2 regions of the Kocuria sp. KKT182 genome follow, and region 2 is predicted to be linked to the other one. Evidence: predicted binding sites of a transcription regulator. Region 2 holds the regulator's gene; the other holds the start of a gene.
What was found. The regulator HrcA, encoded in region 2, represses chaperone genes, less so after heat shock. The targets are predictions, from matches to a motif close to TTNGCACTCGNNNNNNNCGAGTGCNAA.

Region 1: the regulator HrcA is predicted to act here: its motif matches at 6,998-7,024, upstream of ACZ2G1_RS10005 (coniferyl-alcohol dehydrogenase).

Annotation. Positions count from the first base shown of each region.
Region 1 covers NZ_CM145757.1:2,141,093-2,160,525, reverse strand. Annotated here, with positions in the region: gene ACZ2G1_RS10040 (SGNH/GDSL hydrolase family protein) at 1-569, opposite strand, end outside; gene ACZ2G1_RS10035 (alcohol dehydrogenase family protein) at 607-1,728, opposite strand; gene ACZ2G1_RS10030 (SPFH domain-containing protein) at 1,804-2,712, opposite strand; gene ACZ2G1_RS10025 (DUF202 domain-containing protein) at 2,904-3,161, opposite strand; gene ACZ2G1_RS10020 (YidH family protein) at 3,280-3,666, opposite strand; gene ACZ2G1_RS10015 (cytochrome P450) at 3,748-4,965, opposite strand; gene ACZ2G1_RS10010 (PDR/VanB family oxidoreductase) at 4,992-6,002, opposite strand; gene ACZ2G1_RS10005 (coniferyl-alcohol dehydrogenase) at 6,014-6,802, opposite strand; gene ACZ2G1_RS10000 (aldehyde dehydrogenase family protein) at 7,034-8,410, shown strand; gene ACZ2G1_RS09995 (MFS transporter) at 8,487-9,866, opposite strand; gene ACZ2G1_RS09990 (MBL fold metallo-hydrolase) at 10,072-11,058, shown strand; gene ACZ2G1_RS09985 (IclR family transcriptional regulator) at 11,076-11,834, opposite strand; gene ACZ2G1_RS09980 (bile acid:sodium symporter family protein) at 11,902-12,777, shown strand; gene ACZ2G1_RS09975 (dihydrofolate reductase family protein) at 12,838-13,470, opposite strand; gene ACZ2G1_RS09970 (MFS transporter) at 13,616-14,875, opposite strand; gene ACZ2G1_RS09965 (Lrp/AsnC family transcriptional regulator) at 15,040-15,525, shown strand; gene ACZ2G1_RS09960 (hypothetical protein) at 15,865-16,176, shown strand; partial or broken gene ACZ2G1_RS09955 (PP2C family protein-serine/threonine phosphatase) at 16,210-16,653, opposite strand; partial or broken gene ACZ2G1_RS09950 (GAF domain-containing protein) at 16,979-17,389, opposite strand; gene ACZ2G1_RS09945 (bile acid:sodium symporter) at 17,465-18,484, shown strand; gene ACZ2G1_RS09940 (hypothetical protein) at 18,481-19,071, shown strand; gene ACZ2G1_RS09935 (pyridoxamine 5'-phosphate oxidase family protein) at 19,233-19,433, shown strand, end outside.
Region 2 covers NZ_CM145757.1:646,114-655,649, reverse strand. Annotated here, with positions in the region: gene lepA (translation elongation factor 4) at 1-1,526, shown strand, start outside; gene hemW (radical SAM family heme chaperone HemW) at 1,526-2,770, shown strand; gene ACZ2G1_RS02915 (DUF4870 domain-containing protein) at 2,846-3,310, opposite strand; gene ACZ2G1_RS02910 (DUF3097 domain-containing protein) at 3,466-4,329, opposite strand; gene hrcA (heat-inducible transcriptional repressor HrcA) at 4,504-5,511, shown strand; gene dnaJ (molecular chaperone DnaJ) at 5,583-6,734, shown strand; gene ACZ2G1_RS02895 (16S rRNA (uracil(1498)-N(3))-methyltransferase) at 6,731-7,507, shown strand; gene ACZ2G1_RS02890 (GerMN domain-containing protein) at 7,527-8,453, opposite strand; gene ACZ2G1_RS02885 (PhoH family protein) at 8,744-9,536, shown strand, end outside.

The DNA of each region.
Region 1 (19,433 bases), 1.5 Mb from region 2:
GTGGGATGCACCGCGTTCGAGCCGTGGCTGATCGAACTGCCGTGGTGCACCCACACCGGGCGCGGGTCCTTGACCGGCCGGAGGGGGGCGTCGGAGCGGAGCTCGGCCAGTTCCACGGTCTCGTTGTGCGGCAGCCAGAGCTCGACCGTCTTGGGGCCCCGGGGCAGATCGTCGAAGACGACGCCGCCGAGCCCGGCCTGCGTGATCTGCCGGTCGCCGGTGGTCATGTCGATGCTCACCACGGTCGCGGCCTCGAGGCCGGCCTGCCGGGTGCGCCGGCCGTCGACCAGCAGGTCGAAGATGCCCGCCGGGCGCGGTGGTGCGCCCTCGTACCGGAAGCGTGTGGCGCGCCCGCGGAGCTCGACGCGGCTCGCCTCGGTCGCGAAGAGCAGCCGCGCGCCCGAGGGCTGGGACTCGGCCATGGCCAGCTGCGGGTCGCGGGCCTGGTTCCTGGCCCACGCGGGGAGGCGGTGCGGGATCACTCCGTCGTCCGTGTGCTCCAGCTCCACGACGCCGTGGAGGAGCTCGTCGGTGACGGGCGTGGTGCAGTGTCGGTCGGGGATCGGCATGGTCCTCCCAGGGGGTGTCGGGTCCGGCAGCGGTGGTTCAGGGTGCGGGGTCGGGCGGGATCAGGGCGAACTTGCCCACGTGCGTCTTCTCGAGGAACTCCCGTTGGGCGGCCGCGATCTGCTCGAGCGGGAAGACCCTCGCCAGCAGCGGCCGGATCTCTCCGCGCTCGATGTAGGAGACGAGGTCGGGGAACACCTCTTCGTCCCACGCCGTGCAGCCGATCAGGGTGAGGTCCTTCCTGTAGAGGGTGCGCATGTCGAGTGCGACCAGGGGGCCGCCGATGGCCCCGGAGGAGACGTACGTCCCGCCCCTCCTGAGGAGGTCCAGCACGGCCGGGAAGCCGGGGCCGGCGACGTTGTCGATCACGACGTCGACGCTGTCCGCGCCCAGCACGTTCCGCGGGTCGTCCCGTCCGATGACCTCGTCGGCGCCGAGGGCGCGGACCTGGTCCCGTTTGGCGTCGCCGGCCATGCCGACGACGTGGGCTCCGCGTCGCTTGGCGAGCTGCACCACGGCCGATCCGACGCCGCCGGAGGCGCCGGTCACCAGGACCCGTGCCCCCGTGGTGATGCCGGCGCGGCGGACCATGTTCTCCGCCGTCCCGTAGGCGCACGGGATGGTCGCCAGCTCCGCGTCGCTCCAGTCGCAGTCCACCGGGAAGACCTCGTGCGCCGGGACGGCGACGAACTGCGCAAAGGCTCCGTCGACGTCGGAGCCCAGCCAGGTCGTGTCCCAGGAGGAGAAACCCTTGGTGCGCATGCAGGCGCGGATCAGCACCCGTGCCCCGAGGGCGGACTCGTCGCCCCCACGACCGACGGCCGCGATCTGCCCGCAGCAGTCCGCGCCCTGGATCAGCGGGAACGGGGTTGCCGCGTTCCAGCCCCCGTCCGGTCTCGTCGAGGCGTCTCCGACGACGTCCTCGGACACATCGTTCGTTCCCGCCGTCACCGACGACGAGTACCAACCGAGCCTGGTGTTGATCTCGGTGTTGTTCATGCCGGCCGCCAGGACGCGAACCAGCACCTCACCCTCGCCCGGCTCGGGGATGGGCACTCGGGAGAGCACGAGACGGTCGTAGCCGCCGACACCGGTGGTGACGACCGCCATCATGGTCCCGCCGGCGACGCGTGTCCGGGGAAGGGGTGGAGTCGTGGTCATCCCTCATCCTGGATCACGGTCGGTGCTGATGCCAACGGGCTGACGGTCGCGGTGTGCGGGCGGGCCGAGGCCGCGCTACCGGTTCGTGTTCACGAGGACGTCCGCGGCGTCTCCACCGAAGCAGTTCCAGGTGGCCGGCAGAGGCCCGTTCTCCTCGACGTTCCAGTTGTTCGTGATGGTCAGGCACTCGAGGACCAGGTTCTCCGCCGTGACGTTCTTGTTGCGTTCCCGGTCCGCCTCGGCATCGATCCTGGCCTGCTCGAGACGGGACTGGGCGCGGTCCACGTTCGCCTCGGCCTCCACGACCCGGTTCAGCGCGTCCTGGGCGGTCTGGTCGAGCGCCGCCGGCGGCAGCGCCACGGAATCCAGTTGCACGCCGTAGGGGGACAGGCGTTCGGTCAGGGCCTTCTCCACTGCCTCGCGCACCTCTTCCACCTTGCCCTCGGCGCGGGCCTCCGCGGGGGTGTAGGACGCCAGGACGGTCGCGACCGCCTCCCTGGCTGCCGGCTGGACGAGCATGCCGTCGACGTTCTCGAACTGCCGGTACCGGGACCACAGCTCCTGGGCCTGTTCTCCCGTGATGGTCCACTGCACGGTCATGTGCTGGGTTCCGGAGCCGCCGCCGGCGAAGGCGATCGGGGCGTCCATCTCCGAGCGCTGCAACTGGGTGGAGAAGGTCTCCACCTCGGCCCAGGGCGCCTTGATCTGCCATCCCGCCTGCAGCGTCCGGGAGTACTTGCCGAGGCTGGTCTCGATCCCCACTTCACGTGCGCCCACTCGGGCGAGAGTCGTCCCGGCCGTGACGAGCAGCAGGAGCACCAGGGCGCTGACGGCGGTGAGTCCGGCCGCCTTCCTCGTGGCGCTGGCGTGGACGTGCTCGCCGCTCGCGTCCTTCCGGACGGTCTCCTTCGGGGACATCATCCAGCCGACGATCGAGATCACGGTGACAAAGGCCAGGACGATGGCCGTGACGATGTAGAACATGGCTTCCTGCTCTCCACTCCTCGGAGTTCTGGCGTCCCACCGCCCTCGGCGCGGCAGTTCACTGGTGTGAACGATCCCATGCCGCGACATCGTGGAGGCCGCAGACCCCGGGTGTCGCAGCACCGCTCTTTGGGGGACCGGGGGCGCAGTCGTCCGAGTCGTCGGCCGGTCCGCCCCGGCCCCGAGAGGGATCAGGCGAGCACGACGACGACGTGGATGCCCAGGGAACCGAGAACGACGGTGGCCGCAGCGAGGCCGAGCACCCCGTGGACGTCGGCGGCGACGCGTTCGGCGGTGATCCCGCTGGAGCTGCGGGTGTAGCGGGCCCGTTGGGTCAGGCAGATCGCCGTGCCGGTGACGACGGTGACGGCGAGGAGCGCCAGGACGAACGGCCCGTGGTGGGAGATCCAGCGCAGGCAGACGGCGGCGGCGGTGATCAGTGCCAGCACCGTGCGTCCCCAGGCCAGCGCGGTCCGTTCGGGCTGCAGACCAGGGTCGTCATGCGCCGGAGGCGGTGTCCGGGTTCCCGGAGGTCGTCGGGAGGAGCGGTTCATCGGGCGGCCTCGGTCAGGTCTGCAGGACGAACACGACCAGGGCCCCGGAGGCGATGGCTCCGCCGATGCCCAGCAGGGGGGTGATCAGCGGCAGCGGCAGTGGCGCCTTGCGCCGCAGGCTGCGTTCCACACCCACCCAGCGCCAGGCGGCGCCGCCGCTGATGAGCACCCCGAGCAGCAGCAGGACCACGGCCAGGAAGGTGCGCACCGGCTCGGGGAAGAGATCCTCGGTGAAGGCTTCCACCGCGATGCCGCCGGCCAGGAACGCCAGGGAGGTGCGGATCCAGGCCAGGAAGGTGCGTTCGTTGGCCAGGGTGAACCGCGGATCCGGTTCCGTCCCACCGCCCAGCACGCGCGCCGAGAGGCGGTTGCGGTCCGGTGCGGGCATGGACTCATCCATGGATCGCCTCCCTGACGGTCCCGGGGCACCGTGCCGCACGCGACGTGCACACCGGTGGGGTCGAGGCGGTGCTCCGGAGCATCAGTTCGTTCGGCTCAGTGGTGTCAGGCGCAGGGGCATGCGGGCGAAGCCGCGCAGCACGTTGTGGATCCACGGGCTCGGCTCGCCGGTGAGCTCGATCCGGTCCACGCGCCTGGCCAGCGCCTGCAGGACGAGCTCGATCTCGATCCGGGCGATGGGCTGCCCCACGCACTGGTGCAGGCCCATGCCGAAGGCCACGTGACCGGAGGCGCTGCGGTCGAGGTCGAAGACGTCGGCGTTCCCGCCCCACTTGCGGGGGTCCCGGTTGGCCGCGCCCATGAACAGCAGGATCTTCGAGTCCGCGGGGATCCGGACGCCTCCGATCTCGGTGTCGACCGTGGAGGTGCGGTGGAACATCTGGAACGGCGACTCGACGCGCAGCGCTTCGTCGACCGCGAACTTGGCCAGCTTCGGGTCGGCCTTGAGCTTCTCCCACTGCTCGGGGTGCCGAGCGAGGCTGTAGAGCGTGTTCCCGATGCCGAAGATCGTGGTGTCCACCCCCGCGGAGAGCAGGGCGCGCACCAGCAGGGTGGCCTGTTCAGGGGCGATGCGCCCCTCCTCGGCGACCTTCCAGATGTCGGCGCCCAGGCCGGTGATCGACAGGTTCTCACGGGCGCAGCTGTCCATGATCCACGCGGCGACTTTCTCGCCCTCGGTGAAGGCCTCGGCCCGGATCTCGTTGTCGGCGCCGAAGGCGTTGAAGGCCATCGCACCGTAGGGGAGCAGGTTTTCCCGGCCTCCCGGGCGCAGGCCCACCGCGTCGGGGAACACCTTCAGGGGGTAGGGCTCGGCGATGTCCTTGATGGCGTCGACGTCCCCCTGGGCCACCACCCGCTCGGCCAGTTCCTCCGCGAAGGGGGCGAACTGCTCCCGCAGCCGGCGCATGGTGGACGGGGAGATGACCCCGGCCAGGCCCCGGCGCATCACGGTGTGCGTGGGCGGGTCGGACTCCAGGATCGAGGGCGGGCGCCACTCGGGTTCCTTGCGGATGTCCTTGGGGCCGAGGCCACCGCTGGAGCAGTAGGACTCGAAGTCGGTGAGGATCTCGTAGACCCACTCGTAGCGGGTCACGGCGTAGCAGCCGTGCTTCTCCAGCCACACCACGGGTCCGGCTTCCCGGAGCTTCTCGTGCAACGGGTAGGGATTCGAGATGTTCTCGACGGAGAAGGGATCGTCGGGCAAGGACACGGCCTCAGGCCTCGTGGCGGTGACAGTCATGGTGACTCCTGTGCTGGGTCGGTGGTTCAGAGTTCCAGGGTGAGCTTGCGGCACCCGGCCGCGGCGCGGGAGACGCAGATCATCATGGCGTCGCCCGAGTGCTTCTCCTCCTCGTTGAGGATGGCGTCCCGGTGCTCGACCTCCCCTGCCACCACGCGGGTCTCGCACGTGCCGCACACTCCCGCGCGGCAGGAGGAGAGCACACGCACTCCGTGCTCCTCCACCACGTCCAGGATGGTGCGGTCCGGGGGGACGGTGACGGTGGTGCCCGTATCGGTCAGCTCCACCTCGAAGGGCTCGGCGCTCGCCCCGGCGTCGAGGTTGGCCGCGACGAAGCGCTCCAGGTGCAGCGCACCGGGGGGCCAGCCCATGCAGTAGTCCTCGATCACGCGCAGCAACGGTTCGGGTCCGCACGCGTAGACCAGCATCTTCGCCCGAGGCAGGGCCAGCAGACCCTCGAGATCGATGCGCCCCACCTCGTCCTCCGGGTAGAGGAGGACGCGGTCCCCGTAGGCGGCCACGAGCTCGTCCGCGAAGGCCATCGAGGCCCGGCTGCGTCCGCCGTAGGCCAGGCGCCACTCGCGGCCGGCGGCTTCCGCGGCCTCGATCATCGGCAGGATCGGAGTGATGCCGATGCCGCCGGCCACGAACAGGTACTTCCGGGAGTCGACGTAGGGGAAGTTGTTGCGGGGCCCGTTGATGTGGACCGTGTCGCCCTCGGCCAGGCTCTCGTGCACGTAGGCGGAACCACCACGGGAATCGCGGGTGCGCAGCACCGACACCTGGATCCGGCTGCGGTCGGCCAGGGGCGAGCACAGGGAGTACTGGCGCATGTGGTGGGGCAGGATCAGATCGATGTGCGAGCCCGGCTCCCACTGCGGGAAGTCGGAACCGTCGGGCATGCGCAGGGTCACCCGGCGAACGCCCTCGGCCACGGTCTCGAGCCGGTCGACGAGGACTTCCTCGACCTCGTGCCGGTAGCCGTTCGTGGTCTGGTTCCCGACGGCGGGGGTGGGAACGGTGTTCACGGTGGTCATGGTCCCTCCACTCAGGCGGTCACGGACAAGGATGCGGCCACAGCGCGGTGAGCGCTCAGGCCGCCGTCGACGCACACGTCGGTGCCGTTGATCCAGGCGGCCTCCGGGCTGACGAGGAAGCCGATGGCCTGTGCGATGTCGTCCGGCTGCCCTGCGCGGCCCAGCAGGGCGACGGCGCCCTCGACCTTGTCGCGGCCGTGGTCCGTCTTGAAGTCCTCGAGGATGGGGGTCTGGACGGGGCCGGGGCTGACCGAGACGACGCGCGCCCTCCCCAGGGAGGAGGCGGCGGCCTCCAGGCTCAACCAGCGGACACACTCCTTCGAGAACCGGTAGGAGTTCCCCGTGACCTCAGGATCCGCACCGGCCAGGTCCAGGGCCGTCTCCCGGTTCTCGACGGAGGTGAACGCGACGATCTGCTCGCGGCGCTCGGTCCAGCCACTGGCCACGTTGGAGGCCAGGTTGACGACCACGCCGCCCCGGACGAGCTTGGACAGCAGAGCCCGGGTCAGATCCCGGACGCCGAAGACGTTGACGGACAGCACCAGACGCCAGGGGGCTGTGCCGGGAACGCCGGCGATGTTGAGCAGCCCGTCGATTCCCTCCGGGATCCGTCCGGCGGCCGCGGCCACACCCTCGGCCGTGGAGAGGTCCGCCTGGACGAAGGCCCCCGGGAACTCCGCGGGCGTGTTGCGGTCCACGCCGATCACCTCCGCGCCGGCATCGCGCAGGAGAGCTGCGGTGGCAGCACCGATGCCGGAGGCGGCACCGGTGACGACGAATGTCTGTCCGTCGAGGGTCATGGACGTGGTCCTTCCAGAAGAGTGGCCCCTGCACGCTCGAATGGATCCTCCGCGTGCGGTTCGGCTGGTTCGACTCCACTATGTGGCCTGGCGCACTCCCGGTTCATCTCTCCTTTTCACTGGGTGGAAGATGGCGTGGGTCCGGTCACATGGGAGCTCGAAGCTGGGAACAGGGGAAGTCCGCCCACCGGTCGGTGGGCACTTCCGGAACATGAGCGACAAGGAGATCCGGTGCCTGCCACCTACGAAGTCATCGACCCGGCCACGCTGGACCCGGTCGGAGAAGTTCCGTTGCACCAACCAGAGGACGTCGAGCGGGCGATTGCCGCCGCGGCCGCGGTCGCCCGCCACTGGGCCGCGGACCGTGAAGCCCGCCGGACGGCGCTGCGCCAGGCCTCCGAGGCGGTGCTGGCCGAGGCCGAGGGCCTCGGCCGGATCCTGTCGCTGGAGCAGGGCAAGGTCTGGGCCGAGGCCACCCAGGAGTTCACGGTCGCGGCCGGGCTGCTGCGCCACTACGCCGACCTCGACTGGGACCTGGTCGAGACGCTGCCCGCCCGCGGCGACCGCTCCGTCCAGGTCCAGTACGCCCCCGTGGGACTGGTGGGCGCCATCACGCCCTGGAACTTCCCGATCTCCCTGCTGGCGGTGAAGCTGGCCCCGGCGCTGGTGGCCGGGTGCACCGTGATCGCCAAGCCGTCCCCGTCCACCCCGATGTCCACCCGTGCGCTGGCCGAGGTGCTCAACCGGTTCCTGCCCGAGAACGTGCTGCAGGTCGTCACCGGCCGCGGTGTCCTCGCCAAGGCGCTGTCCGAGATGCCGGACGTGCGGAAGATCTCGTTCACCGGGTCCACGGAGATCGGGGCTGCCATCATGGCCCAGGCCGCACCGACCGTGAAGAAGGTGACGCTGGAGCTGGGCGGCAACGATCCGGCGATCGTGCTGCCGGATGCGGACCTCGAGTTCACGGCCGCCCGGATCGCCGGCTCCGCCTTCCGCAACGCCGGCCAGGTGTGCATGGCGGTCAAGCGGGTCTACGTCCCGCGTGACCGGTCGGCGGCGCTGACGGAGGCCCTGGTGGAAGCCGTCTCCGCGCTGCGGATCGGCCACGGCGTGGCCGAGGGCACCACCATGGGGCCGATGCACACCAGCGGACAGCAGCAGCTGGTGAAGGACTACGTGGCGCGGGCCGTGGCCGAGGGCGGGCGCATCGCCCACGGCGGGGAGCACGGCACGGACCTGCCGGGACACTTCCTGGAGCCGACCGTCGTCGCCGACGCTCCGCACCACACGGATCTGGTGGCGTGCGAGCAGTTCGGTGCGGCGTTGCCGGTCGTGGCCTATGACGACCTGGACGCCACCGTGGAGGAGCTCAACGCCCAGGAGTTCGGCCTGGGCGCCTCGGTCTGGTCCCCGGACCTGGAACGGGCCCACGAGGTGGCTGCCCGGCTGGAGGTCGGCACGGCGTGGATCAACCAGCACACCGTCGTGGAGCTGGACGCCCCGTTCGGAGGGTGGAAGGGCTCCGGGCTGGGTCGTGAGCGCGGCCGGTGGGGGCTGGGGGAGTACCTGGAGCTCCGCACCGTCAACGCCCGCCCGCACACCGGCTGACGCCGGCGGCACGGACGGCGAAGGGGCCCCGCACCGGGAACGGTACGGGGCCCCTTCGTCTGCCCGGACGAGCCGCTCAGGCCTCGATGCCCAGGCGGAGTCGCTGCTTCTGCTGGTTGACGAACGCCAGGGCGAGCACGCCGAAGGCCACCAGCAGGATGGCGGTGACCTGGAAGGCCAGCCGGTACCCGTCGGCCGGTGTGGCGGCTCCGCCGATCAGGAAGCCGCCGACGGCCGGGGCGAACACGCCGCCGGTGGTGAGCACGGCGTTGGCCACGTTGAGGTGCCCACCGCGCTGGGAGATCGTGGTCAGCTCGCCCACGATGAGGTAGGTGATGGCGAACATGGCCGGGGCGGTGCTGAACCCGATGCTCATCAGGGCCACCCCGAGGACCGGCGATGAGACGAACGTGGAGGCCAGCAGGGCGGTGCCGGCACCGGCCCCGGCCAGGCCCAGGGTCCACCCGCGCGAACGCCGGCTGGGCACGCCCCGCTGATCCATCCGCTGGATCAGGATGCTCAGACCGATCGTGGCGATGACGCCCCACGCCGCAGGCAGGGCGATGAGGGAGCCGGCCTGCTGCCCGCTGAAGCCCATGACGTTCTGGAAGTACGCCGGGCCCCAGGACATGGCCAGCGTGAAGGTCCAGTAGGCGAAGAACGATGCCATGACGGCGAAGATCCAGGTCGGGTTCATGATGCTGCGGAAGAAGGGGACCTTCTCCTCGTTGACCCGAGAGGCCCCGGGGGCGGAGACGGCGATCTCGGTGCCCTCGATCTCGCGCTCGGCCGCCAGAGAGGTGTAAGGCCCTTCCTTGCCGAGGACCATCCAGGCCGCGCACCACTGCACCCCGACCACGGCCAGGACGACGAACGCCGTGCGCCATCCGTGCTGGGCGATGACCCAGGCGAGCACCGGGGCGAAGGCCACGATGCCCAGCGTCACTCCGGAGGAAGCCACCGCGGCCGGGGTCGCCCCCTTCTTCGAGGGGAACCACTTGTAGACCGCGTGCATGAGCACCGGGGCGAGCGGGCCCTCACCGGCGCCCAGCGCCAGCCGGGACACCCACAGTGCCGGCAGGGTGGCGAAGACCACGACCGGCATCACCGACAGCGACCAGATCAGGCACAGCACCAGCAGGATGGTCTTCGCCCGGAACTTGTTGGCCAGCGGGGCCGCCACCAGCTGTGCCAGCCCGAAGGTGAGGAACATGGCACTGGCGACCAGCCCGAACTGTTCCGGGGTGATGTCCAGCTCCTCCATCAACGGCACCGCGGCCAGGCCCAGAACGGCCTTGTCGGCCCAGCTGAGCATCATGAGGAACAGCAGCAGGAAGGTCAGCATCCAGGCGTAGCGGGAGCGCTTCCTGCTGCTCCAGTGGTGCGGGTCCTTGGGGTCGATGCCCGATCCCGGCGGAACAGGCTGAGCGGATTGGGGTACGGCTGTGGTGGTCATGGCGGTGGGCTCCCGTCGTGCACCCTCGAAAGAGTGCGGGCCGTGGTGAAGTGTCTCAGCGAATCTAGGAGCCTGTGAACTGGAGCACATAGGACGTTTTCCGGCCAGTGAAAATCACGCGTTCTCCCGACCGGGAGGCGCGGGCAGAGTAGGAGCACTTCACCCGCCTGCCCGTGCAGGCCGCGCCCGATCGGAAGGCCCTCCCATGACTGACCGCGTTGCCCTCGACGCCCCCCTCGACCAGGCCCGCGGGCTGCACGTGGTCACGCTCGGGACCGCCGCCGGCCCCGCGATCCGCTCCGAGTGTCCTGGGATCGCGACCGCCATCGTCGTCGACGGCCGGTTCTACCTCGTGGACTTCGGTCTCGGAGTCACCCGGGCCGCCCATGCGGCGGGTCTGCGCGGGGAGAACCTGAAGGCCTGCTTCGTGACCCACCTGCACTCGGACCACGTGGCCGAGATCCCCGCCTTCCTGCTGTGGAACTGGGGCCGGCCGGTGCAGGGCTTCACCGAACCGGTGCAGCTCCTGGGTCCCGGCCCGGCCGACCCCCGCGCCGGAGGGGTCGGCGTCGCGGGTCTGGTGGAGCACGTGCTGCGGGCCTACTCCTACGACATCGACGTCCGGATCGTCGACGAGGGGCGTCCGCCTCTGTACGACCTCGTGCAGGTCGAGGAGATCGGGCTGCCGGCCTCCGCGGCGGGGGCCGACGGGGAGCACACCCCCCGGATGGACCCGTTCCTGGTCTACGAGGACGAGGTCGTGCGGGTGAGCGCCATTCTCGTGGAGCACCCGCCGATCTTCCCGGCCTTCGCCTTCCGCTTCGACACCGCCTACGGATCGGTGGTGGTCTCGGGGGACACGACGGAGTGCCTCAACACGTCCACCCTGGCCGGCGGGGCGGACCTGCTGGTGCACGAGGCCGTCAACCTCGACTTCTACCGGGCACGGGATTTTGGACCGGAGTTCCTCAACCACCAGGAGATCTCGCACACCACTCCCGCCGGGGTGGGCCGAGTCGCTGCCCGGGCCGGGGTTGCCAGGGTCGTGCTGTCCCATCTGGCCGGTGTCGCCACCGACGCGGAGTGGACCGCCGGTGTCGCAGCCGAGTACGCCGGACCGGTCAGCGTGGCACGTCCCGGTGAGGTCTACGCCGTCGTTCCCGCGGAAGCCCCCGCAGGCAGTCACGCCTGACCCGGCGAGCGGGAAGGTCAGGCGGGGACTCCTAGTGAACGGGTGATCGCCGCGGAGGCCACCTGCAGCGCCGGAACGATGCGCTGAGAGTCCTTGATCCTCGCCAGGGTGACGATGCCCAGAGCGGCGATCACCTCGCCTTCGACGTCCCGGATCGGCACCGCGAGCCCGTGCGCGCCGAGGGAGTGCTCCCCGTCGGTCGTGGCATACCCGCGTCCCCGCACCGCGGCCATCTCCTGCTCCAGCCGAGGCATGTCCACGATGCTGCGCGAGGTCTCCCGCACGAGCGCCTGGGTGCAGGTCTCCCACAGCTCGGCGGGCCCGTAGGCCAGCAGCACTTTCCCGCCGGCGCTGGTGTGCAACGGCAGCTTGTCGCCGGGGCGGGCGATCGGGGAGCCGACATGAGTGCCCGCGATCCGATCCAGCAGCAGCGCCTCCGTCCCGTCCAGCACGAAGAGGTTGACCACCTGGCGCGTGGCGAAGAGGACATCCTGCATGTAGGGAGCCGCCACCTGACGGAGCCCTCGTTGGATCGGGGCGAGCATCCCCAGCTTGGCCAGGCGGGGACCCACCGTGTACGTGCCGTCCGGCTGACGGCTCACCGCCCCCCACCCCGACAGCTCCTTCAGGAGCCGGTGGCAGGTGGCCACCGGAATCCCGCTGCGCCGGGAGATCTGGGACAGGCTCTGTCTGGTGTGTGTGGGATCGAAGGACCCCATGACCTCCAGGACCCGGGAAGCAACGGAACGCCCCGGGGTGGTCGCGTTGCCGGCCATGATCTCCTCTTCCACTGGGTGGAAATCTGAAAATACTCCACTGCGGTTCCTCCGCACAATGAGCGGTATGGACCTGCAGACCGTCACCGACGCCGTGGCCGCCGTGGCGGTCCCGCTCTTCGCGGTCACCAGCATGGTCGCCGTGGGTCTGGGGCACACGGTCCGGCAGTTCCTCACACCCCTCCGAGATGCTCGTCTGGTGCTGGCGGGGCTGGCGGCCAACTTCGTGATCGCTCCGGCCGTGGCCTTCGCCGTCATCACGGTCTTCGGCATCCCGCAGGAGGCCCGCATCGGTCTGATGGTCCTGGCCTGCGCCGCGGGGGCGCCCTTCGTGCTCAAACTGTCGAAGCTCGCGCGTGCGGACATGGCCGTGTCCTCGTCGTTGCTGGCGGTCATGCTGCTGGCCACCATCGGGTACATGCCCGTCGCGCTGCCCGTGCTGCTCCCCGGAGTCGAGGTCGCTCCTGGAGCCATCGCCGCAGTGCTGCTGCTGACCATGTTCCTGCCCCTGGTCGGGGCGGTGCTGCTGCGCCAGTTCACCCCGACGGCTGCGGGCCTGGCCCAGCGACCCGTCGGGCGGTTGAGCCTCGTCGCCATGGTCGTGATGCTGGCCAACCAGTTCCTCGCCGACCACCGCGAGCTGGCCGGGCTGGTCGGCACCGGAACCATCGCGGCGATCCTGGCGTTCATCGCCCTGAACTTCGGCCTCGGATGGATCCTGGGAGCGTGGAGGGCAGGAACCGGGGTCGTACTGGGCATCTCGGCGTCCCAGCGCAACATGGGCGCTGCCACCGTGGTGGTGGTCGCCAACTTCGAGGACTCCCTGGCCGTGCCCACGGTGGTGCTCGCCGGCTTCCTCGCCCTGATCGTGCTCATCCCCGTGGCCCGATGGCTCGGGCACGGCCCCGACCCGCAGATCGGCAGGGCACTCCCCGCTCACTGATCCATCGGTCCGCCCTGGTCAACACGCCGGTCATCAACACGCTGGGCCGACCGGGGCGGTTCAGGCGCTCGTCCGGGTGAAGGTCACGTGGGTGACTCCACGGGGCGAGGAGGTGGCCTCGACCCGGTAGTCCGCCTCCAGGCCCTCGAGCCCCTCCCACAGGCGCACGCCGCGGCCCAGCAGGATCGGAACCACCACCACGTGCAGGTGGTCGACGAGCCCGGCAGCCAGGAAGTCGCGGACCGTGGTGGGGCCCCCGCCGATGCGCACGTCCTGGCCGTCGGCGGCCGTGCGCGCCGTCTCGAGCGCCTCTGCGGGCGAGGCGTCGATGAAGTGGAACACGGTGCCGCCCTCCATCTCGATCGAGGGGCGCGGGGAATGGGTGAGGACGAAGACGGGCGTGTGGAACGGCGGGTTGGGGCCCCACCAGCCCTCCCACCCGGCGTCCTCGTGCCACCCGGGAGGACCGAACTTCCCCGCCCCCATGATCTCGGCGCCGATCCCCACACCGTGCAGCTGGGCGAAGGCGTCGTCCACGCCACCGCTGCCGCCGGGATCCCACCATCGGGTGGCGATCATCCATTCGTGCAGCCTCTGTCCGGCGTGCCCGAAGGGGGCGTCCTGGCTCAGACCTTCACCGGTGCCGAAGCCGTCGAGGGAGATGGAGAAGTTGTGGACGCGGGCCCGTGACATGGCTGGTGCTCCTTCGCACTCGGCGACTCCGTCGTCCCCCGATGATGACTGCTCGGCGCATCCGAGGAAAGAGCCGCCTGCGGCCGCCGCCGGGAATCATCGCCTGACGGCGGTCCCCGCGTGCTGTCCCTCGTGCCCCGACCGGTCAGGCCCGCTGTCCGCGCCGCGGGCCGCGACCGACCCGGAACCGGACGGTCCCCGCCAGCAGCAGGCATGCGCCGGCCAGGGTGCCCGCGAACCAGTGGACGGACGAGGGGACGCCCACGGCGCCGGCCAGGACCCCGAGGCCCAGGACCGGCACGGCACTGCCCAGATAGGTCACGACGTAGACCGCGCTGACCACCCGGGCGTTGTCGGCGGCCGGAACGGCCACGGACAGCTCGTTGAACGCCGTGCGGAACGCGACGCCCTGGCACGCCCCGGCGAACAGAGCGGCGAGAAGCAGCAGCGGCAGGCTGGACAGCGCGCCCGCCACCCCGATCAGCGCCGTGCCCAGGGCCATCCCCACCAGGGCCCCGGGCAGGGCCCGGACGCGGGGGCGTCCCACCAGCTGCGCCGCGGCGGACCCGATGAGCACGAGGGCCGCCAGCGCCCCGATCCCGGCCGGGGAGCTCACCCCGAGCGTTCGCGCGAAGTAGCCCGGAGCCAGCGAGAGACTGAAGCCGAAGAGCGCAAAGCTGAGGAAACCGACCGCGGCCGCCTGCTGGAACCGCGTGCGGACCCCGGGCGGCAGGCAGAGACGGCGCGGCCGCAGGGCCTTGAAGGCCGCCGATCCCGGGGCCGGGGCGATGGCCGGCCGGGCGTGCAGCGTCCACAGCGGCACCAGGACGGCGATCAGCATGGTGCAGTGGACGGCGAAGGGAGTCGTCGTCGGGTGGGGCAGCTGCCCCAGGGCCCCGCCCAGGAGGGGGCCCGCCGCCACTCCGCCCGCCGACGCCAGGAGGGTGAAGCGGCCGGCCCACTCCGGGCGGTGGGGCAGGAGCTCCCGGAGCGCCGCGCTGCTGGCGCCGGTCACCATCGCGACGGCTGCGCCCTGCAGGACCCGACCGGTCACGAGACCGGCGAGACCCCCGGCGGTCGCGAAGACGATCTCACCGGCCAGTCCCACGAGGACCGACAGCACCAGGGCAGTGCGCCGCCCGATGTGGTCCGACCAGTGCCCGTAGAGGACGAGCCCGGCGATGAGGGCCAGGACGTAGGAGGAGAACGCCACCGTCACCGCGAAGGGGCCGAGCCCCAGGCGCTCCTGCAGCGCGGGGTACAGCGGGGTGGCCAGGTTGGCGCCCACCAGCAGCAGTGCCGTCGTGGACATGGTCAGCACCAGGCGGGAGCGCGATCCCGCGTTCCATCCCCGGCCTGCGTCGCCGGCGCCGGAGCGCATGGTCAGCTCGTTGAACACGGTCATCGCGGGCCTTCCGGTGGGATCGGCGATTGCGGGCTGTGCCGTGGGCGGCCGGCGCAGAGTGCTCACGCAGTCTGCCGGAGACTGAGTCCGGCACCACCGAGATGCTTGCGGAACTGATCACGCTGATCAAAAATTCGAGGCGGACCACTGACAGGGAGACCACCGTGACCACACTGGACGCCGTCGACATCGGGCTGCTGCTGCACCTCCTGCGGTACCCCCGGGCACAGATCGGGGAGGTGGCGGCCGCACTCGGGGTCGCCCGCAACACCGTGGTCTCGCGGATGCGCCGGCTCGAGCGCCGGGAGGTGCTGCGCTCCGGCGGTCGAGACGTCGACCTGGCCTCCGTGGGCTTCGACGTCCTGGCGTTCCTCACCCTCGAGGTCACCCACCGGGAGCTCGACGCCGTCGTCACCGCCCTGCGCGGCATCGACAACGTCCTGGAGGTGCACGAGATCTCGGGGCGCGGGGACGTCTGGTGCCGGGTGGCGGCGCGGGAGACCCGTGATCTGCACGCCGTCCTGCGTTCGATCCTGCGGATCCGGGGAGTCCTCCGCGCCGAGACGTCCCTGGCCCTCAGCGAGCAGATCCCCTACCGCGTCCAGCCCCTCCTGCGAACGCTGACGAAGGGCGACTCCACGTCAGCGTGAGGGCCGCTCCCCGGCGCGCTCTCGCGCTTCGCGCGCCCTGATGCGTCGACATATTTCGCCGGGCGGTTCCGGTCCGTGGTCCGGGTCGCTAGTCTCAGGTCCACCTGCGGGCAGAGGCGAATCCCCCACCAGCGCGCCGTCTGCGACCCCCGGACTCCTCGGCGTCCACCGGCGCGCCCGGTTCCATCGGGCAGCCGGGATCCGCGGGCCCCGCGACGGTCCTGGGGGTCCGGGAAGCGGGGCACTCCACCGGAAGCGTCACGCCCCGCGGGGACGGACACCGACCGGGCACAGCACGACACCACCGAGCACACCACTACGACGAAGTAGGGAAGCGCGATGACCACCACGACCAGCATCCACTCCGGGGCGACACCGCCCGCACAGCCGGCACCGCAGACGATCGGTACCGGCGTCCGAGGATTCCAGGTCCTGCCCCGGGAGCAGACCCGGCCCGGCGCCGCACCGGCCGGAAGCGCCGGGCGACCCCCCGGCCGCGGGAGTTCCGAGTGGGAACGCCCCGAGGACGACGAGGAGGTCATCACCGCGGTGCTGGCCGCCGTCAGCCACCGCTCCTCCCGGGAACGCCCCGAGGACGACGAGGTGGTCCTCACCTACACGAGCGAACCCGCCTGCCGGCACGTGGGGTGAGCCCTCGGACCGGGCGCAGCGACCGGTGGGTGCTCAGGCGGTGCGCCGGAGCGCGAGGACCGTCGTGTCGTCATCGGCGCCGGAGGTGCCGGCGTAGTCGCTGCACAGCATCACGAGCTCTTCGGCGGTGCCGGCCAGCGTGTTGAGGGCTGCGGCGGTCGCGACGGCCGCCTCGAGGTCGTCGAAGAAGTCCAGGTAGCCGTCGGAGACCACCAGCAGGGTCTGCCCTGGCAGCAGCGTGGTGGTGTGCACGTCCCAGATCCACTCGGCCACGACCCCCAGGGGCGGACCCGAGGAGATCAGCCGGCGGTGGGCGCCGTCCGGGGACAGGATCAGCGCCAGGCCGTGGCCGGCGTCGATGTAGCTCATCTCCCCGGTCCCGGTGTGCACCCGGGCGATGAAGGCGGTGATGAACGCCCCCGCCTCCTCCAGCAGCGGGGTCAGCGCCCCGGCCGCGCGCTTCATGGCCTCCGCAGGGGGGGGGGTTGTACTGGAACGTCCCGCGCAGCACGGCGCGCGCGGAGGCGGACAGCAGGGCCGCGGGGATGCCCTTGCCCATCACGTCGGTGACCATCGCCTGCACCTCGTCGCCCAGGACCATCCAGTCGTAGAAGTCCCCGCCGATGGACCGCGCCGGCAGGCACCGGCCGGCGGCCTCGACCGCGGGGGTGACCAGCCCGGTGCGGGGCATGAGCATCTGCTGGATCTGTTCGGCCCGGTCCAGCTCCATCTGGGCCGCGAGCTCGCGCTCCACCCACCCGGCCATCTCCGCGAGGATGCGCCGCTCCCGCTCGTCCAGCTCGCGCGGGACGCTGTCGACCAGGCACAGGGACCCGACCGGCTCACCGCCGGGGGCGTGCAGCGGGTGGCCGGCGTAGAAGCGCACCGGGTCGTCCCCGGTGACGAACGAACTGCCGGTGAAGCGCTGCTCGGTCATCGCGTCGGCGACGATCAGCGGGGCGTCCCGGTCGACGGTGCGCGCGCACAGCGAGTCGGTGCGGGTGGCGTGGACGAGTCCGTCCAGTCCCGCCTCGGCCTTGGTGAACTGCCGGTCGGCGTCGATGAGGTTCACGGCCGCGGCCTTCACCCCGAAGACGTCCTGGGCGAGGCGCACCACACGGTCGTAGCGCTCCTCCCGGGGGGTGTCCAGGATCTTCAGGGCGTGCAGGGCATCGACCCGGGCGGCCTCCGTGCGGGCCGTGTGCGTTTGCATTCCACCAGGCTATCGGGGTGCGGACCGGCGACGGCCGCCGGCACCCCCCGGAGGGTCTGCCCCTAGGCTGGGCGGGTGAACGCACCGACAGCCGTCGCACGGGCCGAGCGCCACCAGGTGGCGGTGTACCTGGTGGCCATCGCGGCCGCGGTCCTCGTGGGCTGGACGGTGCCCGGCGCGCCGGCGCTCGCCCCGGCCATCACCCCGGTCCTGGGGCTGCTGCTGTTCGCCACGTTCCTGGCCGTCCCGTTCGCCGCACTGGGCCGGGCCTTCGCGGACCTCCGCTTCCTCGCGGCACTGCTGGTGGTGAACTTCGTGGTCGTCCCGGTCGTGGTCCTCGGGCTGTCCCGGCCGGTCGCCGGGCACGAGGCCCTGCTGCTGGGCGTGCTGCTCGTGCTGCTGGCCCCCTGCGTGGACTACGTCATCGTCTTCACCGGCCTCGCCGGGGGCGCCGCCGACCGGCTGCTGGCGGCCGCCCCGCTGCTGATGCTCGCGCAGATGCTGCTCCTGCCCGCCTACCTGCTGCTCCTCGCCGGCCCGGAGGCGGTGGCCCTGGTGGAGCTGGGCCCCTTCGCGGAGGCGTTCGTGCTCCTGATCCTGCTGCCCCTGGCCGCGGCGGCGGCCGTGCAGCGGGCGGCGTCCCGCTCCAGCGCGGCCCGGCGGCTGGAGTCCGCGACGGGCGCGGCGATGGTGCCGCTGATGGCGCTGACCCTGTTCACCGTGATCGCCTCGCAGGTGCGCGGGGTGGGGGAGCAGCTGCCCCACCTCGCGGCGGTCGTGCCGCTCTACGCCGGCTTCCTGGTGCTCATGGTCCCGATCGGGATCCTGGCCGCCCGCCTGGCCCGCCTGGACGTGCCGGTCTCCCGGGCCCTGGTCTTCGGCGGGGTCACCCGCAACTCCCTCGTAGTGCTCCCCCTGGCCCTGGCGCTGCCGGAGCGGCTCGCGCTGACGCCGTTCGTCGTCGTCACCCAGACCCTGGTCGAGCTGGTGGGGATGGTGGTGCTGGTGCGGCTGGTCCCCGCGCTGGTGCGGGACCGCGATCCACGACACAGTGGGGGCACCACCCCGTCCCACCGAAAGGCACCCCGCCCATGACGCAGCGCCTCCGCCCCGCCACCCAGGCCCTCCGACTGTGGGGTCCGCGCCAGTGGGGCGTCGCGGTGCTCGCGGGGCTCGCCACCGCCCTGGTCCTGGGGCTCGCCACCGTGCTCATCCCCAACGGCGTCTTCAGCCGCGAGATCCCGCCCGTGTGGTGGAACTACCCCGTCTGGATCGCCACCTCGGCGCTCACCGGTGTCCTCGTGGCCTCCTACGTGTCCCCCGTGGCCGGCGGCACCCCGCTTCCCGGGGACGACGACGTCGCCGCGGCCACCGTGGCCCGGGCCGTCGAGTCCGGCGAGCGCCGCAGCGCCCGGCTGGGCGCGGTCGGCACGTTCGCCGCCTGGTTCGCCGTGGGCTGCCCGGTCTGCAACAAGCTCGCGCTGCTGGCCCTCGGCTCCACCGGGGCCCTGACGTGGTTCGCGCCCGTCCAGCCCTGGCTGGGGGTGCTGGCGCTCGCCCTGAGCGCGTTCGCCGTGGTCCACCGCCTCGCCGGGCAGATGGCGTGCCCCGTGAACCTGCCGGTCTCCACCGCGCGCAACGCGGTGGTCCCGGCCGCCGCCGAGGCGCCGGAGGGCCGGTAGGAAGGGTCGCCGCGGCGGTCCTCCCCGCGGCCTGGCCGGGGCCGTTCGCCGGCCCACCCCTCGTGCGACGCGCTCGGGGTTCATAGGCTGGCCCTCCGCGCCGCGGACCGCAGTTCAGCAGTCGAACACCGTCAGCAGTCCACCGAAGAAGGGACCTCCCCATGACCGACCAGGACAACGGCACCGCCAAGGTGCGCCAGCTCATCAAGGACACCCGGATCGCCATGCTCACCCACGCGGACGAGCACGGGAACCTGATCTCCAAGCCGATGGCCACGCAGGACGTGGAATTCGACGGCACCGTGTACTTCATCGCCGAGCGCACCTCGGACCAGGTCCAGGACCTGCAGCAGCGGCCGGCC
Region 2 (9,536 bases):
GCGCGCTGCTGCTGGTGGACGCCGCGCAGGGCATCGAGGCGCAGACCCTGGCGAACCTGTACCTGGCCATGGAGAACGACCTCACGATCATCCCGGTGCTGAACAAGATCGACCTGCCCGCGGCCCAGCCGGAGAAGTACGCCCAGGAGCTCGGCAACCTCATCGGCGTGGACCCCGAGGACGTGCTGCGGGTCTCCGGGAAGACCGGTGAGGGCGTCGAGGCGCTGCTCGACCGGATCGTGGAGCTGGTCCCCGCCCCGCAGGGGGACGCGGACGCGCCCTCGCGGGCCATGATCTTCGACTCCGTCTACGACACCTACCGCGGCGTGGTCACCTACATCCGCGTGGTCGACGGCAAGCTGACCCCGCGGGAGCGGATCCGGATGATGTCCACCGGCGCGCAGCACGAGCTGCTGGAGATCGGGGTCATCTCGCCCGAGCCGAAGCCCACGGAGGGGCTCGGCGTGGGCGAGGTGGGCTACCTCATCACCGGGGTCAAGGACGTGCGCCAGTCCCGGGTGGGGGACACCGTGACCAACCACCAGCGGCCGGCGGCCGAGAACCTGGGCGGCTACGAGGACCCCAAGCCGATGGTCTTCTCGGGGCTGTTCCCCATCGACGGCTCCGACTACCCGGTCCTGCGCGACGCCCTGGACAAGCTCCAGCTCAACGACGCCGCCCTGGTCTACGAGCCCGAGAACTCCGCGGCCCTGGGCTTCGGCTTCCGGTGCGGGTTCCTGGGCCTGCTCCACCTCGAGATCGTCCGGGAGCGCCTCGAGCGCGAGTTCAACCTGGACCTGATCTCCACGGCGCCCTCCGTGAGCTACAACGTCACCCTCGAGGACCGCACCGAGCGCGCGGTCACGAACCCCTCCGAGTTCCCCGAGGGCAAGATCGCCGAGATCCGCGAGCCCATGGTGGCCGCGACGGTGCTGGCCCCGTCCGAGTTCATCGGCGCGATCATGGAGCTGTGCCAGTCCAAGCGCGGTCAGCTCAAGGGCATGGACTACCTCTCCGAGGACCGGGTGGAGCTGCGCTACCGGCTGCCCCTGGCCGAGATCGTCTTCGACTTCTTCGACCAGCTCAAGTCCCGCACCAAGGGCTACGCGTCCCTGGACTGGAAGGCCGAGGGCGAGGAGGCCGCGGACCTCGTGAAGGTCGACATCCTCCTGCAGGGCGAGCCGGTGGACGCCTTCAGCGCGATCACCCACCGGGACAAGGCGTACGCCTACGGGGTGATGATGACCGGCAAGCTGCGCGAGCTCATCCCGCGGCAGCAGTTCGAGGTGCCCATCCAGGCGGCCATCGGCTCCCGGGTGATCGCCCGCGAGAACATCCGGGCGATCCGCAAGGACGTGCTCTCCAAGTGCTACGGCGGCGACATCTCGCGCAAGCGCAAGCTGCTCGAGAAGCAGAAGGAGGGCAAGAAGCGGATGAAGATGGTCGGCCGGGTGGAGGTCCCCCAGGAGGCGTTCGTCGCGGCGCTGTCCTCCGACGAGTCCGGGGCGAAGGACAAGAAGAAGTAGTGGCCCCCGCCCAGCCGGAGGGCCTGCCGGGCCCGCTCGACGGACTGCTGCCGCCCTCCGCCGCGGTGGGCTCCGCCGACCGCACGCTCAGCCTCTACGTGCACGTGCCGTTCTGCGCGGTCCGGTGCGGCTACTGCGACTTCAACACCTACACGGCCGTGGAGCTCGGGGCGGGGGTGTCCCAGGACGCCTACGCCGGGGACGCCGCGGCGGAGGTCCGCTGGGCGCGCCGGGTGCTGGAGGACTCCGGGGTGGCCCCCCGCCCGCTGCACAGCGTGTTCTTCGGCGGCGGCACCCCCACGCTGCTGCCCGCCGAGGACCTCGCCGCGGTCCTGGCGCAGGCCGCGGAGAGCTTCGGGCTCGCGGCGGGCGCGGAGGTGACCACCGAGGCCAACCCGGACTCCGTGACGCCGGAGTCCCTCGCGGTGCTCGCGGCGGCGGGGGTGACCCGGGTGTCCTTCGGGATGCAGTCGGCCGTCCCGCACGTGCTCGCCGTCCTGGACCGCACGCACGACCCGGACAACGTGCCGCGGGCCGTGCGGTGGGCGCGCGAGGCCGGCCTGGGCGTCAGCGTGGACCTCATCTACGGCACCCCGGGGGAGTCCCTGGCCGACTGGGAGCACTCGGTGCGCACGGCGGTGGGCTACGAGCCCGACCACGTCTCCGCGTACTCGCTGATCATCGAGCACGGCACGAAGCTCGCGGCGCGGATGCGGCGCGGGGAGGTCCCGCCGATCGACGAGGACGACCAGGCCGACAAGTACGAGCTCGCGGACCGGGTCCTCGCCGAGGCCGGCTTCGAGTGGTACGAGGTGAGCAACTGGGCCCGGCCCGCCGAGGGCGCGGACGCCGGTGCCCACCGCAGCCGGCACAACCTCGCCTACTGGCGCAACCAGGACTGGTGGGGGATCGGGCCCGGGGCGCACTCGCACGTGGGCGGGACGCGCTGGTGGAACCTCAAGCACCCCGTGCCCTACACGAACCGGGTGCGCGCCGGGCAGTCGCCGGCGGCCGGGCGCGAGATCCTCGACGCGGACACCCGCCACCTCGAGCGGGTGATGCTGGAGGCCAGGATCCGCGACGGCCTGCCCACGACCGCCCTGGCCGGCGGCGGGCGGACCGCGGTGGCCGGGCTGATCGCCGACGGGCTGGTGGAGCCCGCGGCGGCGCTGCGCGGCTCGCTGGTGCTGACCCTGCGGGGCCGGCTCCTCGGCGACGCCGTGGTGCGGCGGCTGCTCGCCTGACGGGGGCACCCCGGCCGGGGCGCCCGCACGAGGAACGGATGCGTCCGTCAGGGACGTCCCCGGCGCGGACCGGGATCAGCCGCGCGCGGCGCGCCCCCGGGACCGCTCGCGGAGGCGCTCGACGAGCCGGTCGTAGAGCCGGGTGTTGAAGCGGTAGAGGTGCGGTTCGCCGCGGTTGACCCGGACCCCGCCGATCAGGGAGCCGACGGCGAGCAGCAGCCACGCGGCGGCGGCGGCGAGCGCGAAGAACCAGCCGATGAACGGCACCGGGGCGAACAGGATCCCGGTGACCACCACGAGGGTCGGCAGCAGGGTGAAGTTCATGGCCTCCATCGACTCCTGCTCCGTGAACGGGCCGCGCCCGCGGAAGACGCGGTGGACGAGGAACGAGGGGAGGAAGCCGATGACGCCGCCGAAGTGCGCCAGGGTCGCCCACTGGTGGTCCTCGGTGACGGTCAGCGGCTGGGCCACGGGGGAGAGGCCCTCGAACGGGGCCCCGGCGTCGTCGCGGCTCGGTCGGGGGTCGGTCTGCACGGGCACGGATGTCCTTCGGCGGTGGGACCGCGGCGGGGCCGCGGACGGTGGGTGGGACACGACCATCCTACCGACCGGCCCGGAGGGCGGAGGATCGGCCCCGCGCACGTGTGCCTTTGTGACGATCTGCTGGGCGTTGCCCGTGCACGCGGGGCGCCGGGTCAGGCCCCGGGGGCGGTGAGGAAGTCGATGAGCTCCTCGACCCGGCCCAGCAGGGACGGCTCGAGGTCGGCGTAGCTGTCCACGCGGGACAGGATGTGCTGCCAGGCCCGGCCGAGGTCGCCGGGGGTGCGGTGCGGCCACCCGAGGGCGGCGGCGGTGCCGGTCTTCCAGTCCGTGCCCCGCGGGACCACGGGCCAGGCGTCGATGCCGAGGGTGCGCGGCCTGACCGCCTGCCAGATGTCGACGTACGGGTGGCCCAGCACCAGGACGTTGCCCGCTGCGCCGGGCAGGCGCATGGTCTCCGCGGCGATCCTCGACTCCTTGGAGCCGGCCACGAGGTGGTCGACGAGGATGCCGAGCCGCCGCCCGGGGCCCGGCCCGAACTCCCGCACGGCGGCGGGCAGGTCGTCGATGCCGTGCAGCGGCTCCACGACGATGCCCTCGACCGCCAGGTCGTGGCCCCACACCTTGGCCACCAGTTCGGCGTCGTGGTAGCCCTCGACCCACACCCGGGAGGCCTTGGCGGTGCTCGCGCGCAGCCCTTCGACGGCCACGGAGCCCGAGCGCGTGCGGGAGGGCTTGCGCGCCGCGGGGGCCCGGCGGGGCTCGACGACGACCACGGGCTCGCCCTCGAGCAGGAACCCCGGCCCCAGGGGGAACGCCTTGACCCGCCCCCTCCGGTCCTCGAGCCCCAGCACGCGCATCCCGCCGATGGTCTCCAGGGACACGACCGCGCCGACCCAGCCGGTCGTGACGTCCTCCAGGAGCATCCCCGGGGCGACCGGGACCTCCGCGGAGACCGGCCGGCGGCGGGCGAGGGCGTCGTCGTCGAGGCTGCGCGGCCCCCAGCCGTGGTGGCTCATGGTCGTCCTCCCGGGTCGCGGTGCCGCGCGTCCGGCGCGGATCAGCCGGAAGCGTACCAAACCGCGGGGGCGACCGGCCGTCGGACACGGGGGCTACACTGGACGCCGTTGGCACTGTGGCCACCCGAGTGCCAGGGCATCTTCGGGGGCGTGGACGAACCGGGGAGGAGCGACGTGAACCATCCGAGACGACTGCAGATCCTGCAGGCCATCGTGGAGGACTACGTGCACTTCCGCGAGCCGGTCGGCTCCAAGGCCCTCGTGGACCGGCACCGGCTCGGCGTCTCCTCGGCCACCGTTCGCAACGACATGGCCGCGCTCGAGGAGGAGGGCCTGATCACGGCCCCCCACACGAGCTCGGGCCGGATCCCCACGGACAAGGGCTACCGCACGTTCGTCGACCAGATCGCGGCCGTCAAGCCGCTCTCGGGCCCGGAACGGCGGGCCATCCAGCGGCTGCTGGACGACGCCGCGGACATCGACGACGTCATGGAGCGCACCGTGCGGCTGCTCGCGCAGCTCACCCAGCAGGTCGCGGTCGTGCAGTACCCGCACGCCTCCGGGGTCACCGTGCGCCACGTCGAGGTCGTGGACCTCGGCGCCGGCCGGGTGCTCGTGGTGCTCATCCCCACCAACGGCCGGGTGGCGCAGCGCGTCGCCGTGCTGCGGGCCCCGCTCGAGGAGTCCCAGCTGCTCGAGCTGCGCGCCCGGGTGCTGGCCGCCGTGGTCGGGCGCTGCCTGACCGCGGTGCCGGACGCCCTGGCCGTGATGACCGCGGCCACCGCCCCGCCGCTGCAGCCGGCCGCCGCCGCCGTGGCGGAGGCCGTCGGCGCCCTCGCGGCGGGCGGGGCCGAGCACCGCATGGTCATGGCCGGCACCGCCAACCTCGCCCGCTCCACCGGGGACTTCCACCTGAGCATCGGCCCGGTCCTCGAGGCCCTCGAGGAGCAGGTGGTGATGCTCCGGCTGCTCTCCGAGATGGAGCAGGACGCCCGCGGGGTGGCCGTGCGGATCGGCACGGAGAACGCCGAGGGCCCCCTGTCCGAGGCCGCCGTCGTCGCCACCGGCTACGGGCCGCAGTCCAAGGTGGGGGTCGTGGGCCCCATGCGCATGGACTACCCGTCCACGATGGCCGCCGTGCGCGCCGTCGCCCGCTACCTCTCCCGTATCCTCGGGGGCTGAGCCCCCGCGGGCCCCGTCCCCGGGGCCCACCAGCGAAACCCACCACAGACCTCTCGACAGAACGGACCACGGTGAGCGATCACTACGAGACCCTGGGCGTGTCCCGGGACGCCAGCCAGGAAGAGATCAAGAAGGCCTACCGCAAGAAGGCCCGCCGGCTGCACCCCGACGTCAACCCCGGCCCGGAGGCCGCCGAGGACTTCAAGCGCCTCTCCCACGCCAACGACGTCCTCTCCGACCCCGAGAAGCGGCGCGTCTACGACGCGACCGGCAACGAGAACGGCACCGACACCGGCTTCGGCGGGGGCTTCCCCGGCACGGGGTTCGGCTTCGCCGACATCTTCGACACCTTCTTCCAGGGCGCCGGCGGCGCCGGCTCCGGCCGGCGCGGACCCGCCTCCCGCACCCGCCAGGGCCAGGACGCCCTGATCAACGTCCGGGTCACCCTCCGGGACGCGGTCTTCGGCACGGAGAAGAAGATCACCGTGGACACCGCCGTGGTCTGCCCCACCTGCGACGGCACCTGCTGCCAGGCGGGCACCCAGCCCGAGACCTGCGACGTCTGCCACGGATCCGGCCAGGTGCAGCGCCAGGTCCAGTCGATCCTCGGCACCGTGGTCACGGCGGCGCCGTGCGCCACCTGCCAGGGCTTCGGCACCGTCATCAAGCACCCGTGCCACGAGTGCTACGGCGAGGGCCGCGTGCGCGACCGCCGCCCGCTGACCGTCAAGATCCCCGCCGGCGTCTCGACCGGCAACCGGATCCGCCTCTCGGGGCAGGGCGAGGCCGGCACCGCCGGCGGGCCGAACGGCGACCTCTACGTCGAGCTCAAGGTCGATCCCGACCCCACGTTCGAGCGCCAGGGCGACGACCTGCACGCCCGCGTCCGGGTGCCCATGACCTCCGCGGCCCTCGGCACCACCGTCACCCTCGAGACCTTCGACGGCGAGCGCGAGGTGCCCGTCGCCCCCGGCACGCAGACCGGCCACACCGTCACCCTGCACGAGCTCGGGGCCACCCGGCTGCGCGGCGGCGGCCGGGGCGAGCTGTTCGTCCACCTCGAGGTCGAGACCCCCACGGCGCTCGACGACGAGCAGCGCGAGCTGCTCGAGCAGCTGTCCCGGCTGCGCGGCGAGGACCAGTCCACCGGCACCACCCTGAACTCCCCGGCCGGCTCCGGCGGCTTCTTCTCCCGGCTCAAGGACCGGTTCTCCGACCTGTGAGCCTGCCGGTCTTCAAGGTCGAGCCGGGCCGGCTCGCCGGTCTCGGCCCCGGGGCGGCGCTCACCGTCACCGGCCCGGAGGCCCGGCACGCCGTCACCGTGCGCCGGCTCGCGCCCGGTGAGCGGCTCGAGCTCGTCGACGGCGCGGGGACCCGGGCCACCGGGGAGCTGCGCGCGGGGGACCGGGACAGCATGGAGGTCGGCGTGGTCTCGGTGACCACCGAGCCCGCCCGCACGCCCCGGCTGGTCCTCGCCCAGGCCCTCGCGAAGGGCGACCGGGACCTGCTGGCCGTGGAGACGGCCACCGAGCTGGGCGTCGACGCCGTGGTGCCCTGGCAGGCCGACCGCTCGATCGTGCGGTGGAAGAAGGAGCGCGCCGCCAAGAGCCACGAGAAGTGGGTGCACACCGTCGCGGCGGCCGCCAAGCAGTCGCGGCGGGCCGCCTGGCCCGAGGTGCTGCCCCTGTCCACCACCCGCGAGCTCGCCCGCCTGCTCGGGGAGCCGGGGACCCGCGGCCTCGTCCTGCACGAGGAGGCGCACGACTCCCTCGCCGACCTGGCCGGCGCCGCCGGCGCCCCGTGGGCGGGGGCCGAGCGGATCGTCCTGGTGGTGGGGCCCGAGGGGGGCGTCGCGCCGGCGGAGCGCGAGGTCCTGGCCGGGGTGGGGGCCCTCGCGGTCCGGCTCGGCCCGGAGGTGCTGCGCAGCTCCACGGCGGGACCGGCCGCGCTGGCGGTGCTCAGCGCCGCGCTCGGCCGCTGGGCGTCCGGGACCTGATGAGTCCCGGGCGGCCGGTTCAGCCGGGGACGACCTCCACGTCCTTGTCGTCGCGCACGGTCCCGCCCTCGGCGTCCCGCCCGACGACCGTCACCACGTAGGGGCCCGGCGCCAGCTCGAGCTCGGCCCGGAACCCGGCGGTCCCGTCGCCCCGCGGGACCTCGTCCGCCGCGCCGCTCGAGACGCGCTCCCCGTCCGGTCCGGCCACGGTCCACCGGCAGTCCCGCACCTCGTCCAGCGCCCGTCCCGAGAGGGTGAGGGTCCCCTCGGACCGTTCGTCCTGCCGGGGCTCGTCGAGCCACAGCGGGGCCTCCAGCGCCTCGTCGGGGCGGAGAGGGCCGTCGAGGCGCACGGAGCCGAAGACCTCCTCGTCGGGCCGGCCGTCCACGAGCACCACGACCTCGGCCGCGGAGCCCTCCGGCAGCAGACCCGCCGTGGCCGCCGTGGCGGTCACGGTGTGCGCGAGCTGCTGGAGGGCCAGCCGGACCTCGCGGTCGTCCAGGTCCGGGCGGAAGGCCTCGGACGGCAGGTCCACGGTGATGGTCCCGCCCGGGGACGTCGAGGCGCCCACCCGGTCCACCGGGGACCACAGCGTCCGGTAGTCCGGGTCCTCCGGGGTCGCCCCGGTCATCAGCGCCGCCGCCGCCGCGATGGGGTCCACGGCCGCGGCCGCCTCGGAGGCGTCCCGGAACTCGCGGAACAGCCGCTCCTCGCCGTCCGCGCGGCCCACCCAGTAGACGGGCAGCTTCGTGGTGGCCACCCGGCCGTCCGCGGTGCTCGCCGTGGTGGACGCGGCCGGCGCGGCGCCCGACGCGCTGACCGTGCCCTCGAGGGCGGGCTCCGGACCGGTGCCGCACGCGCCGAGGACCAGGACGCCCACGGCGGACAGGGCGAGCACGGGGAGCCGGCCGCGGGCGGACCGGGGCCGGGAACGGGCAGTGGCCATGGGGGGACGCGCACCTCGGCTTTCCGGGATCGGGTGGGGGGGCGGTGCCGGCACCGGGGGAGGCCGCACCCGTCCCCCTGCCGGAGGACCGGACCATTCCAGCACAGGGCCCGTGGACGCCCCCAGCCGAGGAGCCCCGGCGGGCGTGACCGATACCAAATCGCAATGTGCGGCCGGCGACCTCCGGTGCCGGAGCCGCGCGGTACCCTGGGGAGAGGACGAGTCCCGTCCGCCGCCCCTACCACGGCGACCCACGAGAGAGCGAGAGCACGGCCCGCGCGGCCGGACCCATGACTGAGACGCTGCCCGGCACCACGCACCCCCTGACGGCCCGCACCGTCATCACCTTCCCCGACCGCGAGACGATGGTCCGGTGCCTCGGCTCCGGGGACGACACCCTGCGCCAGGTGGAGACGGCGTTCCCCGGCCTCACGACCAGCCCGCGCGGTCTCGAGCTCGGCATCGAGGGCCCCAGCGAGCCCGTGCAGATCGTCGCCACCCTCTTCGACGAGCTGAAGGTCCTGGCCGGCCGCGAGACCGCGGTCACCCCCCAGGTCATCACCCAGCTGCTCGAACTGATCGGCAGGGACCTCACCGCCCGCCCCAGCGGCGCCCTGACCCAGAACATCCTCTCCGGCCGCGGCCGCAAGATCCGCCCCAAGACGCTGCACCAGAAGACCTACGTGGACGCCATCGACGAGCACACCGTGGTCTTCGGCATCGGTCCCGCCGGCACCGGCAAGACCTACCTGGCCATGGCCAAGGCCGTCCAGGCGCTGCAGGCCAAGGAGGTGTCCCGGATCATCCTCACGCGCCCCGCCGTGGAGGCGGGGGAGCGGCTGGGCTTCCTGCCCGGGACGCTCAGCGAGAAGATCGACCCGTACCTGCGCCCGCTCTACGACGCGCTGCACGACATGATGGACCCGGACTCGATCCCCCGCCTCCTGGAGGCGGGCACCATCGAGGTCGCCCCCCTCGCCTACATGCGCGGCCGCACCCTCAACGACGCGTTCATCATCCTCGACGAGGCGCAGAACACCACGCCCGAGCAGATGAAGATGTTCCTCACCCGGCTCGGCTTCG